Pseudonocardia sediminis: one gene and its partner. The main gene of each other region encodes a partner of the protein of the gene in region 2 in a complex. Links are inferred from orthologs where the notes say so. Each region holds a gene or a part of one and is shown on either strand. Other genes may lie near its edges.

What was found.
Region 1: the proteins of EV383_RS11940 (region 2) and EV383_RS07650 are in contact, whole or in part, in a crystal structure (PDB 3ZGX), measured with the Bacillus subtilis proteins. The link is inferred for Pseudonocardia sediminis from one-to-one orthologs.

What each region holds. Positions count from the first base shown.
Region 1 is NZ_SHKL01000001.1:1,601,693-1,610,349, forward strand. What follows is about bases 148-4,365. They hold EV383_RS07650 (AAA family ATPase), read left to right. Parts: upstream 148-502; coding sequence 503-4,165; downstream 4,166-4,365. Other genes in these bases: EV383_RS07645 (acylphosphatase), read left to right, coding at 148-303; ftsY (signal recognition particle-docking protein FtsY), read left to right, coding at 4,274-4,365. Outside these bases: more of EV383_RS07645, read left to right, coding at 13-147; more of ftsY, read left to right, coding at 4,366-6,190; EV383_RS07660 (ammonium transporter), read left to right, coding at 6,438-7,799; EV383_RS07665 (P-II family nitrogen regulator), read left to right, coding at 7,805-8,143; EV383_RS07670 ([protein-PII] uridylyltransferase), read left to right, coding at 8,258-8,657. UniProt on the Bacillus subtilis protein: Required for chromosome condensation and partitioning.
Region 2 is NZ_SHKL01000001.1:2,555,692-2,563,117, reverse strand. Bases 1-2,987 are described here. They hold EV383_RS11940 (segregation and condensation protein A), read right to left. Parts: upstream 1,931-2,987; coding sequence 1,070-1,930; downstream 1-1,069. Other genes in these bases: EV383_RS11935 (ParA family protein), read right to left, coding at 1,927-2,850; scpB (SMC-Scp complex subunit ScpB), read right to left, coding at 151-1,077; EV383_RS11950 (pseudouridine synthase), read right to left, coding at 1-141. Outside these bases: EV383_RS11930 (DUF4097 family beta strand repeat-containing protein), read right to left, coding at 3,024-3,740; EV383_RS11925 (thioesterase II family protein), read right to left, coding at 3,765-4,532; site-specific tyrosine recombinase XerD, read right to left, coding at 4,578-5,498; EV383_RS11915 (LLM class F420-dependent oxidoreductase), read right to left, coding at 5,507-6,499; EV383_RS11910 (DNA-3-methyladenine glycosylase family protein), read right to left, coding at 6,529-7,426. UniProt on the Bacillus subtilis protein: Participates in chromosomal partition during cell division. May act via the formation of a condensin-like complex containing Smc and ScpB that pull DNA away from mid-cell into both cell halves.

The DNA of each region.
Region 1 (8,657 bases), 960 kb from region 2 along the record:
CGTAACAGCACTGTGAGTAGCAACGATGATGCGACCGTTCGGCTCAACGCGTGGGTCCAGGGGACGGTACAAGGTGTGGGTTTCCGCTGGTGGACGCGATCGCGGGCGTTGGAGCTGGGGTTGGTCGGGCAGGCCCGGAACCTGTCCGACGGCCGTGTCGCCGTGATCGCGGAGGGTGATCGTCAGGCCTGTGACCGGCTGGTGGAGCTCCTGAACGGCGGCGGCACCCCGGGCCGGGTCGACGACGTCGCCGTCCAGTGGGGCGAGGCCACCGGCGCGTTCCACGGGTTCGTCGAGGCTTGAGCGGGGCCGGCCGCGGGATCCTGGCGCCCCGGGTTCTGTGACCGTCGCCGGTCCGGCCGCCCCGGGCTCCCGCGGTGCAGGCGGCCGGCCGGGTATCGCGCTGCGGCGCGGCAGGGCGGGGAGGCCGCGGCCCGCCGGATACCCTGGTCCATCCCCTGACCCCCCACCCCGCGGACCGATCTGCCGGAGAGCCCCGCCCGTGCACCTGAAGAGCCTCACGATGAAGGGCTTCAAGTCCTTCGCCTCGGCCACCACGCTGCGCCTGGAGCCGGGCATCACGTGCGTCGTCGGGCCGAACGGGTCGGGCAAGTCCAACGTCGTCGACGCGATCAGCTGGGTCCTCGGCGAGCAGGGCGCCAAGGCGCTGCGCGGCGGCAAGATGGAGGACGTCATCTTCGCCGGCACCTCCGGGCGCGCGCCGCTGGGCCGCGCCGAGGTCGTGCTGACCATCGACAACTCCGACGGCGCTCTGCCGATCGACTACTCCGAGGTCTCGATCACGCGCCGGATGTTCCGCGACGGCGCCGGCGAGTACGAGATCAACGGCTCCCGGGCCCGCCTGCTCGACGTCCAGGAGCTGTTGTCCGACTCCGGCATCGGCCGGGAGATGCACGTCGTGGTCGGGCAGGGGCAGCTGGACTCGGTGCTCGCCTCGAAGCCGGAGGACCGCCGCGCCTACATCGAGGAGGCCGCGGGCGTCCTCAAGCACCGCAAGCGCAAGGAGAAGGCGCTGCGGAAGCTGGACGCGATGCAGGCCAACCTCACACGCCTGACCGACCTCACCGCCGAGCTGCGGCGCGCGCTCAAGCCACTGGGCCGCCAGGCCGAGATCGCCCGCAAGGCCCAGGTCGTGCAGTCCGACCTGCGCGACGGGCGGCTGCGCCTGGCCGCCGACGACCTCGTCACGTTGCGGGACGCGATCGCGCAGGAGGAGGCCGACGAGCAGGGCGCCCGCCGCCGCCGCGCCGAGGTGGAGGAGCAGCTGACCGCCGCCCGGGAGCGCCAGGACGAGCTGGAGCGCGCCCTGGCCGCGGACGCCCCGCGCCTGGCCGCGGCGCAGGACACCTGGTACCAGCTCTCCGCGCTGGCCGAGCGGCTGCGCGGCACCGTCCGCCTGGCCCAGGAGCGGGCCCGGCACCTGTCCGAGGCCGGCGCCGACCGCACCCCGGGCCGCGACCCGGACGAGACCGACGCCGAGGCCGACGCCGTCGCCGAGCAGGAGGCCGAGCTCGTCGAAGGGGTCTCGCAGGCGCGGGTGCGGCTGGAGGAGGCCGTCGCGGAGAAGGCCGAGCGGGAGCGCACGCTCGCCGCCGCCGAGCGCGAGCACATGGCCGCGGTGCGCGCGATCGCCGACCGCAAGGCCGGGATCGCGACCCTCGCCGGCAAGGCCGACGCATTGCGCAGCGGCGCCGCGGCGACCGCCGAGGAGATCGAGCGGCTCTCGGAGGCCCTCGCCGAGGCCGGGATCCGGACCGAGGAGGCCGTCGCCGAGCTGGAGAACACCCGTGAGCAGCTGGGCGTCGAGGGCCCGGCCGACGGTGACGGCGGCTCGGACGACCTCGCCGAGCGCGTGGAGCAGGCCGCGAACGCGCACCGCACCGCACGGGAACGGGTCGCCGAGCTGGCAGGTCAGGAGCGCGACGCCGAGCAGCGGCGCGCGCACTGGCGGGCCCGGGTCGACGCACTGCAGGCCGGGCTGGTGCGCAAGGACGGCTCCGGCGCCCTGCTCGACGACGCCGGCGAGCACGTCCTCGGGGCCGTGGCCGAGCTGGTCACCGTGGAGCCGGACGCCCGCGCCGCGATCGCGGCCGTGCTCGGCGCGGTGGCCGACGGGGTCGCGGTCGGGTCGACGGCAGGTGCGGCACAGGCACTGCGGTCTCTGCGCGAACGCGACGCCGGCCGGGCCGCGCTCCTGGTCGGGGCCGGCGACGGCACGACCGGCCCGGATGGCGGAGGGGGCGCCGAGCCGGGCACCCACGCGTCCGCGTCCGGTGGTCGAGCCGGTGGCGGTTCGGTCGGGCTGCCGCCCGGTGAACCGCCGGCCGGTCGCTGGGCGTCGACGACGGTCACGGCGGCGGCGCCGCTGGCCGGGGCGCTCACCGCGTTGCTGCGCGACGTCGTCGTCGTCGGCTCGCTCGACGACGCGGCCCGGGTGGTCACGCAGCGTCCCGAGCTGACCGCCGTCACCACCGACGGCGACGTCCTCGGCGCGCACCGGGCGCACGGCGGGTCCGGCTCGGCGTCCGGGGCACTGGAGCTGCAGGCCTCGGTGGACGACGCGATCGCCGCGCGCTCCGGAGTCGACGACGAGCTGGCCCGGCTCGGGCCCGCGCTGGAGGGCGCCCGCGACGGGGAGAAGGCCCGCGCCGTCGACCTCGAGGCCGCCCGCGCCGCCGCGACCGAGGCCGACCGCCGCCGCGCCGCGGCCGGGGCGCAGCTGGGGCGGCTCGAACAGGTCGTCGCCTCCGCCCGTGCCGAGGCGGCGCGCCTGCAGCAGCGCCGCGACGCCGTCGAGTCCCGGCGGTCGGACTCGCTGCTCGCCCTCGAGGCCGCCGAGCACCAGCTCTCGCTGGCCGAGGACGTCCCCACCGACGACGAGCCGGACACCGAGCTGCGCGACGTCGCCGCCGAGCACGTCGACCGCGTCCGGTCCGAGGAGGTCGAGTGCCGGCTGGCGCTGCGCACCGCGGAGGAGCGTGCCCGGGCGATCACCGGGCGGGCCGACGCGCTGCGCCGCCAAGCGAGCGCCGAGCGTCAGGCCCGTGCCCGGCACGCCGCCGCCCGCGCCGAGCGCGAACGCGGCGCCGAGGTCGCGACGCTCGTCGTCGAGGCGGGGACGACGGCGTCGGAGCGGATCGAGGAGTCCCTGGCCCGCGCCGCGTCCGAGCGCGACGCCGTGCAGGCCGCCCGCGCCGAGCGGGAGCGCGCCTACACCGAGTCCCGCGAGACCGTCACCCGCCTGACCGCGCTGATGGAGAAGCTCACCGACTCCGTGCACCGCGACGAGGTCGCCCGCGCCCAGTCCCGGATGCGCCTGGAGCAGCTCACCGAGAAGGTCCTGGCCGACCACGGCATCGGCGTCGACGACCTCATCGCCGAGTACGGGCCCGACGTGCCGGTGCCGCCGTCGGACGCCGAGACCGCCGAGTACGAGGCGGCGCGCGAGCGCGGCGAGGACGTCACCGCGCCGCCGCCGATGCCCTACGACCGCGCCGGCCAGGAACGACGGGTGCGCCGCGCGGAGAAGGACATGTCGCTGCTGGGGAAGGTGAACCCGCTCGCGCTGGAGGAGTTCGCCGCCCAGGAGGAGCGCTACAAGTTCCTCTCCACCCAGCTCGAGGACCTCAAGAACACCCGTCGTGACCTGCTCACCGTCGTCCGCGAGGTCGACGACAAGATCCTCGAGGTGTTCACCACCGCCTACTGGGACGTGGCGCGGGAGTTCGAGACCGTGTTCTCCACGCTGTTCCCCGGCGGCGAGGGACGGCTCGTGCTCACCGACCCCGACGACATGCTCACCACCGGCATCGAGGTGGAGGCGCGGCCCCCGGGGAAGAAGGTCAAGCGCCTGTCGCTGCTCTCCGGCGGGGAGCGCTCACTGACCGCGATGGCGCTGCTGGTGGCCATCTTCCGGGCCCGGCCGTCGCCGTTCTACGTGCTCGACGAGATCGAGGCCGCCCTCGACGACGTCAACCTGCGGCGGCTGATCAGCCTGATGGAGGAGCTGCGCGAGGCCAGCCAGCTCATCGTCATCACCCACCAGAAGCCGACGATGGAGGTCGCGGACGCGCTCTACGGCGTGTCCATGCGCGGTGACGGCATCACCACGGTCATCTCCCAGCGGTTGCGGCCCGCGTCCTGACCCGTCCCGCCGCGGCGGCGCAGGCGCGACGGGAGCGGGACGGCCGGTCACGGCCGGTGCGCGCGTGGCGGCGAGACCGGTGTCGCCGGGTCGTGGCAGGGTGGCCGGGTGAGTACCCAGACCCTCTGGATCGTCGTCGCGGTCGTCGTCGCGGTGTTGCTGATCGCCGTCCTTCTCGGGCTGGTGATCGGCCGGCGTCGCCGGATCAGCCTGCGCGAGCGCGACGAGCAGGCGCTCGAGACCGGCGAGAAAGCCCCGCCCAAGGGCGGCACCTACCAGGCCGGGGGAGGGTTCAACTTCGCCTCCGGGACGGCGACCGCCCCCGAGCGGCCGACACCGGTGACGCCGAAGGACACGCCGGCGAAGGACGCGCCCGCCAGGGACACGACCCCGAAGGACGGCGGCTCGGGCAAGGGCGCCGCCGTGGCCGGAGCCGCCGGTGCCGCGGTCGCGGGTGGCGCCGTCGCTGCCGGAAGTGCCGCCACCGCGCCGGAGCGCGAGCGCACCACCGACACCCCCCGCACCACCGACACCGATGCCCCCGAGGGCCGCACCACCGAGCTCCCGGCCCCCGCCACAGACGCCGGCACCACAGACGCCGGCACCACGGACGCCGGCACAGCAGGCGCCGGCACGACGGGCACGGTGACCACTGCGCCCGGCACGGCCGACCCGGTCACGGGCGAGCCCACCACCACCGACACCGCCGACGACGTGCGCACCCCGCCGCGCGGCATGTCGATCCCGGACGGCGCCACCGAGGCCCGTACCCCGCCGTCGGGCATCTCGATCGTCGACGCTCCGACCCCGCCGCGCGGCACCCCGGCGCTCCCGGACAGCCGGGTGATCGACACCGAGGAGGCCAGCAAGGACCCGGTCACCCGGCAGATCGACACCCGGACCGCGACCGCCCCGAGCGCACCGGCCGAGCCCGTCACCCGCGAGACCCCGGCCCCCGCGGAGACCGCTCCGGCGGACACCACGCCCGCGGACACGGCTCCGGTGGACACTCCGACCGAGGTCGTCCCGGCCCCGGCCGCGCCGGCCACCCCGGTCCCCGCGGACACCGCCCCGCCGGCCCCCGCGGTCCCGGAGGAGGACATCCCCTCGGCCGACGGGCGGCTCAACCGCCTGCGCGGACGGCTGTCGCGTTCGCGCTCGGGTCTCGGGCAGAGCCTGCTCGGCCTGCTCGGTGCCGGGCAGATGGACGAGGAGTCGTGGGAGGACGTCGAGGCGACGCTCCTGCAGGCCGACCTCGGCCCGGAGATGACCCAGGAGATCACCGACAAGCTGCGCGAGCAGCTCGCCGCCCGTGCCGTGCGTACGTCCGAGGCCGCCCGCGCGGTCCTGCACGACGTGCTCACCGAGGCGCTCGACACCAACCAGGACCGCTCGGTCCGGGTGCTGCCGCACGACGGCCGCCCGGCCGTGGTGCTGGTCGTCGGCGTGAACGGCACCGGAAAGACGACGACCACCGGCAAGCTCGCGCGCGTGCTCGTCGGCGGGGGCCACAAGGTCACCCTCGGCGCGGCCGACACGTTCCGTGCCGCCGCGGCCGAGCAGCTCGTCACCTGGGGCGAGCGCTCCGGGGCGTCGGTCGTCCGCGGGCCGGAGGGCTCCGACCCGGCCGCGGTCGCGTTCGACGCCGTCAAGCGCGGCACCGCGGAGGGCGTCGACGCCGTGCTGCTCGACACCGCGGGCCGTCTGCACACCAAGACCGGCCTGATGGACGAGCTCGGCAAGGTCAAGCGCGTCGTGGAGAAGCAGGCCGCCGTGGACGAGGTGCTGCTCGTCCTGGACGCCACCACCGGGCAGAACGGTCTGACCCAGGCCCGGGTGTTCGGCGACGTCGTCAAGGTCACCGGGATCGCGCTGACGAAGCTCGACGGCACCGCCAAGGGCGGCATCGTGTTCCGGGTGCAGCGCGAGCTCGGGGTGCCGGTGAAGCTCGTCGGCCTCGGCGAGGGCCCGGACGACCTCGCGCCGTTCGAGCCGAAGGCGTTCGTCGACGCCCTGCTGGACTAGCCGCCGTCACCGCCCGTTCGTGACCGTGCTCACGAACGGGCGGTGTCCGTCCGGTGACCGAGCGCACTTGTCCGTTCGGGTAACTCCGATGTAACGCCGGACGGCGCCTCGTTCACGTCCCCGCAACGGGGACGGTCGCTGTCCGAAATACACCGCTCCCAGGATTCTCTCAGCTGCCGCGACCATCCGCGGCGTCGAGAGGGAGGGAGTTGCAGTGGGAGTCCCGGACACCGGCGATACCGCTTGGATGCTCGCCAGCGCAGCGCTGGTGCTGCTGATGACCCCAGGTCTGGCGTTCTTCTACGGGGGTATGACCCGCAGCAAGAGCGTCCTGAACATGATGATGATGTCGATGTCGGCCCTCGGGCTGATCGGCGTGCTGTGGGTGCTCTTCGGCTACTCGATGGCCTTCGGCAACGACGTGGGCCTCGGCCTGCTGGGCAACCCGTTCGAGCACCTCGGCCTGTCCGGCCTGTTCGGCGGCCAGTACCTCGAGGGTGACGCCGGAGAGGCGGTGAGCATCCCGCTGGTCAACACGATCCCGGCCACGGTCTTCGCCGCGTTCCAGGCGATGTTCGCCATCATCACCGTCGCCCTGATCTCGGGTGCGGCGGCGGACCGCCTGCGCTTCGGCCCGTGGCTGGCCTTCGCCGGCATCTGGGCCACCGTCGTCTACTTCCCGGTCGCGCACTGGGTGTTCTCCTTCGACGGGGTCACCGCCGAGACCGGCGGCTGGATCGCCAACAACCTGGCCGCGATCGACTTCGCGGGCGGCACGGCGGTGCACATCAACTCCGGTGCGGCGGCACTCGCGCTCTGCCTGGTCCTCGGCAAGCGCCGCGGCTGGCCGCGCGAGCCCATGCGTCCGCACAACCTGACGCTGGTCATGCTCGGCTCCGGCCTGCTGTGGTTCGGCTGGTTCGGCTTCAACGCCGGTTCGGCCGTCGCCGCGGACGGCGTCGCGGGCATCACGTTCGTCAACACCCTGGTCGCCACCTCGGCGGGCATGCTCGGCTGGCTGCTCACGGAGCGCTTCCGTGACGGCAAGCCGACCTCCCTGGGCGCCGCGTCCGGTGTGGTGGCCGGTCTGGTCGCGATCACCCCGTCCTGTTCCTCGGTCTCGCCGGTCGGCGCGATCGCGGTCGGCGCCATCGCCGGTGTCGTCTGCGCCCTGGCCGTGGGCCTGAAGTTCCGCCTCGGCTTCGACGACTCGCTCGACGTCGTCGGCGTCCACCTCGTCGGCGGCATGATCGGCACCCTGCTGGTCGGCCTGTTCGCCACCGACTCCACCCCGGGCGGCGTGAACGGCCTGTTCTACGGCGGAGGCTTCGACCAGCTCTGGCGCCAGGCGGTCGGCGGCTTCGCGGTGCTGATCTACAGCTTCGTGCTCAGCATCGTCATCGCCTACCTCGTCAAGGCGACCTTCGGCCTGCGGGCCACCGACGAGGCCGAGGTCGGCGGCATGGACGAGTCGGAGCACGCGGAGAGCGCGTACGACTTCTCCACCCTGCGGGTCGGTGGCGGTCTGGGCAGCCACCGCCCGATCGTCACCCCCGGCGGCACCGACCGTGAGCCGCAGGTCACCGCCACCACCAGCAAGGAGGGCTGAGCGAGATGAAGCTCGTTACGGCGATCGTGAAGCCGTTCGTCCTGGAGGACGTGAAGGGTGCGCTCGAGCAGATCGGCGTGCTCGGCCTGACGATCAGCGAGGTCCAGGGCTACGGCCGGCAGAAGGGCCACACCGAGGTCTACCGCGGTGCGGAGTACTCGGTCGACTTCGTGCCGAAGGTGCGGGTCGAGGTCGTCGTGGACGACGCCCTGCTGGACAAGGTCGTCGACGCGGTCGTCGAGGCCGCGCGTACCGGCAAGATCGGTGACGGCAAGGTCTGGGTGAGCCCGGTCGAGACGGTGGTCCGCGTGCGGACCGGCGAACGGGGCACCGACGCCATCTGAAGTACATGATCGAAGCCGGGCCCGTCGCACCCCCACCGGATGCGACGGGCCCGGCTCGCCTTCCGACCCCGGGCCGGGTCACGGGGTCACGTCACGGAGAGAGCTGGTCGGGGAATGACGGTGCTGGGGTCGGGCGAGGCGGCGGATCTCGTGAAGGCCAAGTCGGTGCTGCTGGAGTCGAACGGCGGTCGCCACCACCACGGTCCGGAGGCGCTGCGCGCGGCGCTGGTGGACCTGCACGACTTCTGGCTCGCGTCGCGGTGCGCGTCGATCGGCATCGGCGACGGCGTCGCGCTGGTCGCGGTCGGGGCGCTGGGCCGCCGGGAGCTCTGCCCGTTCTCGGACCTGGACCTGGTGCTGCTGCACGACGGGCGCTCCGGCGTCGAGAAGCTCGCCGACCAGCTCTGGTACCCGCTCTGGGACTCCGGGATCGGCCTCGACCACTCGGTCCGCACGCCCGGGCAGGCCGTGCAGATCGCCACGACCGACCTCAAGGCGGCGTTCGGGCTGCTCG
Region 2 (7,426 bases):
CCGGACGACCTCGCCGTCCACCGAGACCCGGCCGGCGGCGATCAGCTCCTCGGCCGCGCGGCGCGAGGCCACGCCCGCCTGCGACAGCACCTTCTGCAGCCGGACGCCCTCTGTGACCTCGCGGGCCTTGCGCTCACTCATCGTCTCTCATCACATGTCGTCGATCGCGTCGATGTCGGGCAGCAGCGGCGCCAGCGGCGGCAGTTCCTGCACCGACGACAGGCCGAGGCGCTCCAGGAACAGCTCGGTCGTCCGGAACAGTGTCCCCTGCGTCTGATCGTCGGTTCCGGCCTCCTCCACCAAGCCGCGTGTGAGCAGCGTCCGGAGCACCCCGTCGCAGTTCACGCCGCGGACCGCGGACACCCGCGCGCGGGTCACCGGCTGGCGGTAGGCGACGACGGCGAGGGTCTCCAGGGCGGCCCTCGTCAGGCGGGCGCGCTGACCGTCGAGCAGCATCCGCTCGACGTAGGGGGCGTAGGTCTCGCGGGTGTAGAACCGCCAGCCCTCCCCCGAGCGGCGCAGGTCGATCCCTCGGCCGTCCGCGGTGTAGGCACCGGCCATCCGCGGCAGAGCGGCCTTGACGCGGGCCGCGGGCTGGCCGAGCGCGTTCGCGAGCGCGACCTCGTCCACCGGCGCGTCCACGACCAGCAACAACGCCTCCAGCGCCGCCTCGAACGCGTCGTCGGACTCCAGCTCCTCGCCGAGGTCCTCGACGTCGGGGAGCTCGATCTCGGCCGTCTCCGCGGACGGCGGGGCGGTCCCGTCGGGGAGCTCGGTGCCGGCGACCACCCCGGCGGCATCGGGCTCAGCGGTGACGTCCGGACCGGTACGGGGTGCGGCGACGGACTCCGGCCCGGGCTCGGACTCCGGCTCGGGGTCGACATCCGGCCCGTCGACGGCGGGCGGCTCGGCCTCGGGCTCCGGGGCCGGTTCCTCGGGGGCCGTTTTCTCGGGAGCCGAATCCTCGGGAACCGGGGCCGGGACCTGGGCGTGCGGGCTGCGCGGGACCGTCCGGCCGATCAGCCGGTCCAGGTCGGTGAACTCGGGGTGTCCCCCGCCCTGGGACGGGTCAGTCATCCTCGGCGGACTCCTCGTCGGCGACGGCCTCGGCGACCGGGTCGTCGTCACGGTCGGCGGTCCAGGTGACCATCAGCTCACCGAAGGGCTCCGGCTGGTCCAGGGCGACGCTGCGCTCCCGGTAGAGCTCGAGCAGCCCCATGAACCGGGCGATCACCTCGATCGGCGCCACGCAGTCGGCCGTCAGCCTCGCGAACGTGGCCTGCCCCAGCTCGGCGAGACGCTCGCGCAGGATCTGGGTGTGCTCGGGCACCGACACGGTCGGCCCGTGCAGGTGGTCGAGGCCGACCGTCTCCGGCGGCTTCGGCCGGAACACCGTGGCGGCGAGCTCGGCGAACGCCTGCGCGTCCATCCCGAGCAGCACCTCGGGCAGCAGCTCCGCGTAGCGGTCCTCGAGGGCGACCGAGCGCGGGAAGCGGCGCATCGCCCCGGCCTCGAGCTCCACGAACAGCTTCGCGGCCTCCTTGTAGGCGCGGTACTGCAGCAGCCGGGCGAAGAGAAGGTCACGGGCCTCGAGCAGCGCGAGGTCCTCCTCGTCCTCGACGTCCGCGCCGGGCACCAGGCGGGCGGCCTTGAGGTCGAGCAGGGTCGCGGCGACGACCAGGAACTCGGTCGTCTCGTCGAGGTCGGCGTCGTCACCGAGGGCCGTGAGGTGGGCGATGAAGTCGTCGGTGACCTTGTGCAGCGCCATCTCGGTGAGGTCGAGCTCGTGCTTGCCGATCAGCTGCAGCAGCAGGTCGAACGGGCCCTCGAAGTTGACCAGCCGCACGGTGAAACGGCGGGCCTTCGGCGACGCGACGTCGGCGTCGTCGAGGCTCTCGGGTCCCCCCGGGCCGTCGGCGAGCAGCGTCACCGGGCGATGACCTCGCGGGCCAGCATCCGGTAGGCCTCCGCGCCACCGGAGGTCGGCGCCCAGGTCGTGATCGGCTCCCCGGCGACGGTCGTCTCCGGGAACTTGATCGTCCGGTTGATCACGGCCTCGAACACCAGGTCACCGAACGCCTCGACGACGCGGTCGTGCACCTCCTTGGTGTGCAGCGTCCGCTGGTCGAACATCGTGGCCAGGATGCCGAGGAGCTTGAGGTCGGGGTTGAGCCGGTCCTGGACCTTGTCGATCGTGTCCATCAGCAGCGCCACCCCGCGCAGACTGAAGAACTCGCACGCCAGGGGGATCAGCACGGCGTCCGCGCAGGCCAGGGCGTTGATTGTGAGCAGGCCGAGCGAGGGCTGGCAGTCGATGAGGATGACGTCGTAGTCGCTGAGCACGCGCTTGAGCGCCCGCCCGAGGGCCTGTTCGCGTCCGACCTCGGTGACGAGCTGGACCTCCGCGGCGGACAGGTCGATGTTGCTGGGCAGCAGGTCCATGCCCTCGACGGTGGTCTCGCGGATGACGTCGTCGGCCTCGACGCCCTTCTCCATCAGCAGGTTGTAGATCGTCGAGTCCAGCTCGTGGGCCTGCACGCCGAGCCCGACCGAGAGCGCGCCCTGCGGGTCGAAGTCCACCAGGAGCACCCGGCGGCCGTACTCGGCCAGGGCGGCACCCAGGTTGATCGTCGACGTCGTCTTGCCGACGCCACCCTTCTGGTTCGCGACGGCGATCACGCGCGCGGGGCCGTGGCTGGTCAGCGGGGCGGGCTCGGGGACGCTCAAACGGTGTTTTCCTCTCCCCGGTCCGGACCGCTCACCGCCGGCCTCACCGCCTGTGATCGGCCCGACGGCGGCGTGTTCGGAGCCGTCGGTGTCCGCCGGTGCGGCGGGCCGCGTCGGGTCCATGCGATCTCCGGTTCCTCGTGGGGTGTCGTACCGGGTTCGATCCCGCCCCGCAATGTAGGAAACGCCCCCACGTGCAGCAACGCGCCTCGCCGTGCGCGTCGAGAACTGTTCGAACACGGTACCGGGACGGCCGAACACCCCCGCCCCGGCCCCCGTTCGGAGCAGTACCGGTTCTATCCGTGGGTGACGGAGACGTTCCCGGTCGTACTCCGGGCGGAGATCCGGTGGTCCGCGCCGGGGGTGTCGGCCACCTCGACCCGGCTGTTGCCGGTCGTGACCTGCGCCTGTACCTGGTAGACGGGCCCGACCGGCACCCGGACGTCGACGTTGCCGGTGGTCGCCTCGGCGTCGACGCTCGGCGGGGCGGCGGCGAACCGCAGCGACACCTGCCCGGTCGTCGCCCGGGCCGCCACCGGGGAGGCGCCGAGGCCGGTCCCGGTGACCCGGCCGGTGCTCGCGGTGAGCTCCTGGGCGCCGGTCAGGTCGTCGACGGCGATGTCACCGGTCGAGACGGTCGTACGCGAGGCCGCGGCGGGCGGGACGGTGACGACGAGGTCGGTCGAGCACCGCTCGTCGGCGACGGGGCAGCGCGCGGTGATCGTGAGCGTGGTCCCGGACACCGACTGCGTGTACTCGGGCTTCTGATCCCCGGTCCAGCGGAGCGTGCGCTGCACCTGGGCCGAGCCCTCCGGGCCGGGGCGCAGGCTGACCGAGCCGGTGTCGGCCTCGATCTCGACCCGGTCGACGGCGCCGACGGACTCGGTCGCCGACTCGGACTGCGCGACCGCGGGCGACCCGCACCCGGCGAGCACCGCGAACGCGGCCACGATCGGGACCGCCGCGGCGGCACGGAACGGCAGGGACCGGGGAGAACGCAGACGGTGCGACATCGGTGTCAGACCGTAGCGGTGCGCTCACCCGTGCCCGACGCCGACGTCCCCGGACAGTCCCTCGAGGACGGCCGCCAGCACCCGGGCCTGCTGGGCGAGCAGGTAGAAGTGCCCGCCGGGCAGCACGGTGAGCCGGAAACCGGCCGGGGCCACCTCGGCCCAGCGCTCGACCTCCGGCGGCCCGGCGGCCGGGTCGTCCGCCCCGGCCAACGCCACGACCGGGCAGGTCAGCGGCGGGTGCGGGTCGTGGGCGTAGGTCTCGGCGGCCCGCAGGTCGGCCCGGTAGGGCGGCAGGATCAGGTCGCGCATCTCCGGTTCGTCGAGGACTCGGGTGTCGGTCCCGCCGAGGGCGCGGATGTGGGCGACGAGCTCGTCGTCGGTGCCGCGGTGCAGGGTCCCGCCGTGCGACGCCGTCGGCGCCACCCGGGCGGAGACCACGAGCCGGATCGGGGCGACGGTCAGGTGCCGCGCCACCTCGTAGGCCAGCGTCGCGCCGAGGCTGTGCCCGACCAGGACCAGCGGGCGCACATCGCCGTCGCGGCGCTGCGTCTCCAGGGCGTCGATCGCGCCGTCGGCCATGGCCCGGGCGTCACCCAGTGGTTCCTCCGCCAGGCGGTCCTCCCGGCCCGGGTACTGCACGGAGGTGAGCTCGGCCCACTCCGGCAGCGCGGCACCCCAGGACCGGAAGAACGTGGCGGTGCCGCCGGCGTGCGGCAGCACCACGACCCGCACGCCCGCGTCCGGACGGGGCCGGGGCACCCGGAGCCAGGGGTTGCGGCGGGCGGTCGTCACGGCGGTCCTCCTGCGGAGTGGGGTCGGTGTCCGGCGGGGCGGTGCTCAGCCGCGGGCACGCGGGTGCGCGGTCGCGTAGACCTCGCGCAACGTGTCCACGGTGACGTGGGTGTAGATCTGCGTGGTGCTCACCGACGCGTGCCCGAGCAGCTCCTGGACCACGCGCACGTCGGCGCCACCGGAGAGCAGGTGGGTGGCGAAGCAGTGCCGCAGTGTGTGCGGGGAGACCACCGAGTCCAGGCCGGACACCTCGGCCGCGCCGCGCAGCACGTGCCAGGCACTCTGCCGCGAGAGCCGGGCCCCGCGGGCGTTGAGCAGCAGCGCCGGGCTACCGGCCCCCTTCGCAGCCAGCACCGGACGGGCCCGGACCAGGTAGGCGTCGACGGCGGCCAGGGCGGGCCGCCCGACCGGCACGATCCGCTGCTTGTCCCCCTTGCCCTGGACCAGGATCGTCCGGGCGTCGGTGTCGAGGTCGTCGAGGTCGGCGCCGACGGCCTCGGAAATCCGGGCGCCGGTGGAGTAGAGCAGCTCGAGCAGCGCACGGTCGCGCAGCGCCACCGTCCCGTCGCCGACGCAGCCGGCCAGCAGCTGCTCCACCTGGTCGACGGTCAGCGTCCGCGGCAGCCGCGACGGCTGCGACGGGGGCCGGACGCGGGAGGACACGTCGGCCCGGATCAGCCCCTCGGCGGCGGCGAAGCGGTGCAGCCCGCGCACCGCGGCCAGCGCCCTCGCCGTCGACGACGCCGCGAGCGGCGCCTCGCCGGTGCGCAGCGCCGTGACGAACGCCGAGACGTCGCTCTCCTTCACCGCGCCCAGGTCGTCGATCCCGGAGACGGTCAGGTGCTCGGTGTAGCGGCCCAGGTCCAGGGCGTAGGAGCGCAGGGTGTTCGCCGCGCGGCCACGCTCCACCGCGAGGTGGCCGAGGTATCCCTCGACCACCTGCGCGGGCTCGGTGGAGCGACCCATGTCGTCGCTCAGTCCCGCAGCGCCGGGACGACCTCGCGCTCGAAGAGCTCGATGCCCGACCGGTCGTAGGCGGCCTCCGGGAAGTACAGGATCGAGTAGGTCATGCCCTGCTTCTTCAGCGCGGTCAGGTTCTCCACGATCTGCTCCGGGGTGCCGCACGCGGGCAGGCCGCGGAACGCCCGTAGCGCGCCCTCGGCCTTCTCCTCCCCCACGACGGGCGCCAGCCGCGCCTTGAGCGTCTGCAACCGCTCCTCGACCTCGGCGGAGTCCCGGCCGATGGCGACGTTGTAGTTCGCCGACCGGACGATCTTCTCGAAGTCGGTGCCGACGTCGCGGCAGTGCCCGGCGAGGATCTCGGACTTGTGCGCGAAGCCCTCGGGGGTGCCGTCGAAGTTCGTGTACTGGGCGTACTTCGCAGCGATCTTGAGCGTGACCTTCTCGCCGCCGCCGGCGATCCAGAGCGGGATGCCGCCGGGCTGCAGCGGCTTCGGGGTCACGATCGCGTCGTCGACCTGGTAGTACTTCCCGTCCAGCGACGCCCGGCCCTGCGACCAGGCCTGGGCGAAGATCTGGACGCCCTCGTCGAGGCGGCCCAGGCGCTCACCCGCGGACGGGAAGCCGTAGCCGTAGGCGCGCCACTCCTGCTCGTACCAGCCGCCGCCGATGCCCATCTCGATCCGGCCCTTGGAGATGATGTCGCAGGTCGCGGCGACCTTCGCCAGATAGGCGGGGTTGCGGTAGGCCATGCACGTGCACATCTGGCCGAGGCGGATCCGGTCGGTCGCGGCGCCGAACGCGGCCATCAGGCTCCACGCCTCGTGGCAGGCCTCCTCGGTCGGCTGCGGCACGGTGTGGAAGTGGTCGTAGACCCACGCGGACTCGAACGAGCCGCCCTGGTCGGCCCGCTGCACGATGTCCCGCATGACGTCCCACTGGTCGGCCGGGTCGATCCCGACCAGGTCGAGTCGCCATCCCTGGGGCACGAAGAGTCCGAAGCGCATGGCACGACCCTAGCGACGGACCCCGACAGTCATCCCGCCACACACGCCGGGTGCCCCGGCCCGCCCCCCATCTCGCCGGTGCGCCGCTCCCGGTCGGCGCGCAGCAGGAACGAGACCCGGCTGCGGTAGGGCCGCCACATCTCGGCGACCGTCGTGGGGTCGGCCGTGCCGTACCGGTCGGTCATCTCGGTGTGCAGGCGCTGCTCCGCGACCGGGAGGAGGTCCGGGTGCCCGGCGCCCCGGATCAGGATCAGCTCCGCGGAGAACGGGCCGATCCCCGGGATCTCCCGCAGCGCGGCCAGCGACTCCGCAGCCGGGCGCGAGCGCAGCGTCTCCCCGTCCAGAACGCCGTCGCGGGCGGCGTCGGCGACGGCGCGCAGCCGGGGGACCTTGACCTCCGGCAGACCCAGGTCGCCGGCGACGCGGTGCAGGACGTCCGGGGCGGGGAACACGGCGATCCCGGTGCCGTCGATCGCGACGGTCGTCCCGTGCCCGGCGACGATCCGGCGCCGCACCGCCGCGGCCCGGGTGACCCGCACCCGGTTCGAGAGCAATGCCCACACCGCCGCCTCGTACGGCGAGCCGAAGCACACCGGTCGCAGCCCGGGCATGCGTTCCAGCAGGTCCGCGACGACGGGGTCGCGCGAGCCGACTTCGTCCAGACCGCTCCCGTCGACGTCGAGGGACAGCATCCGCCCGACCTGCGCGACGACGGCCGGCGAAGGCTTCGCATCGTCGGGGCCGACGACCGTCACGACTCCGGAGGGCTCCTGCTCCACCCGGACCGCGGTCGGTTCCCACGTCCGCTCGGCCACGAACCCGAGGCGCAACGGGCCGGTCGCGGCGTCCGGGCGTCCGGCGGGGCCGAACCCGGCCACGAACCGGGCCGAGGCCTCCAGCGAGAACGGGCCCCGGGACTCGATCCGT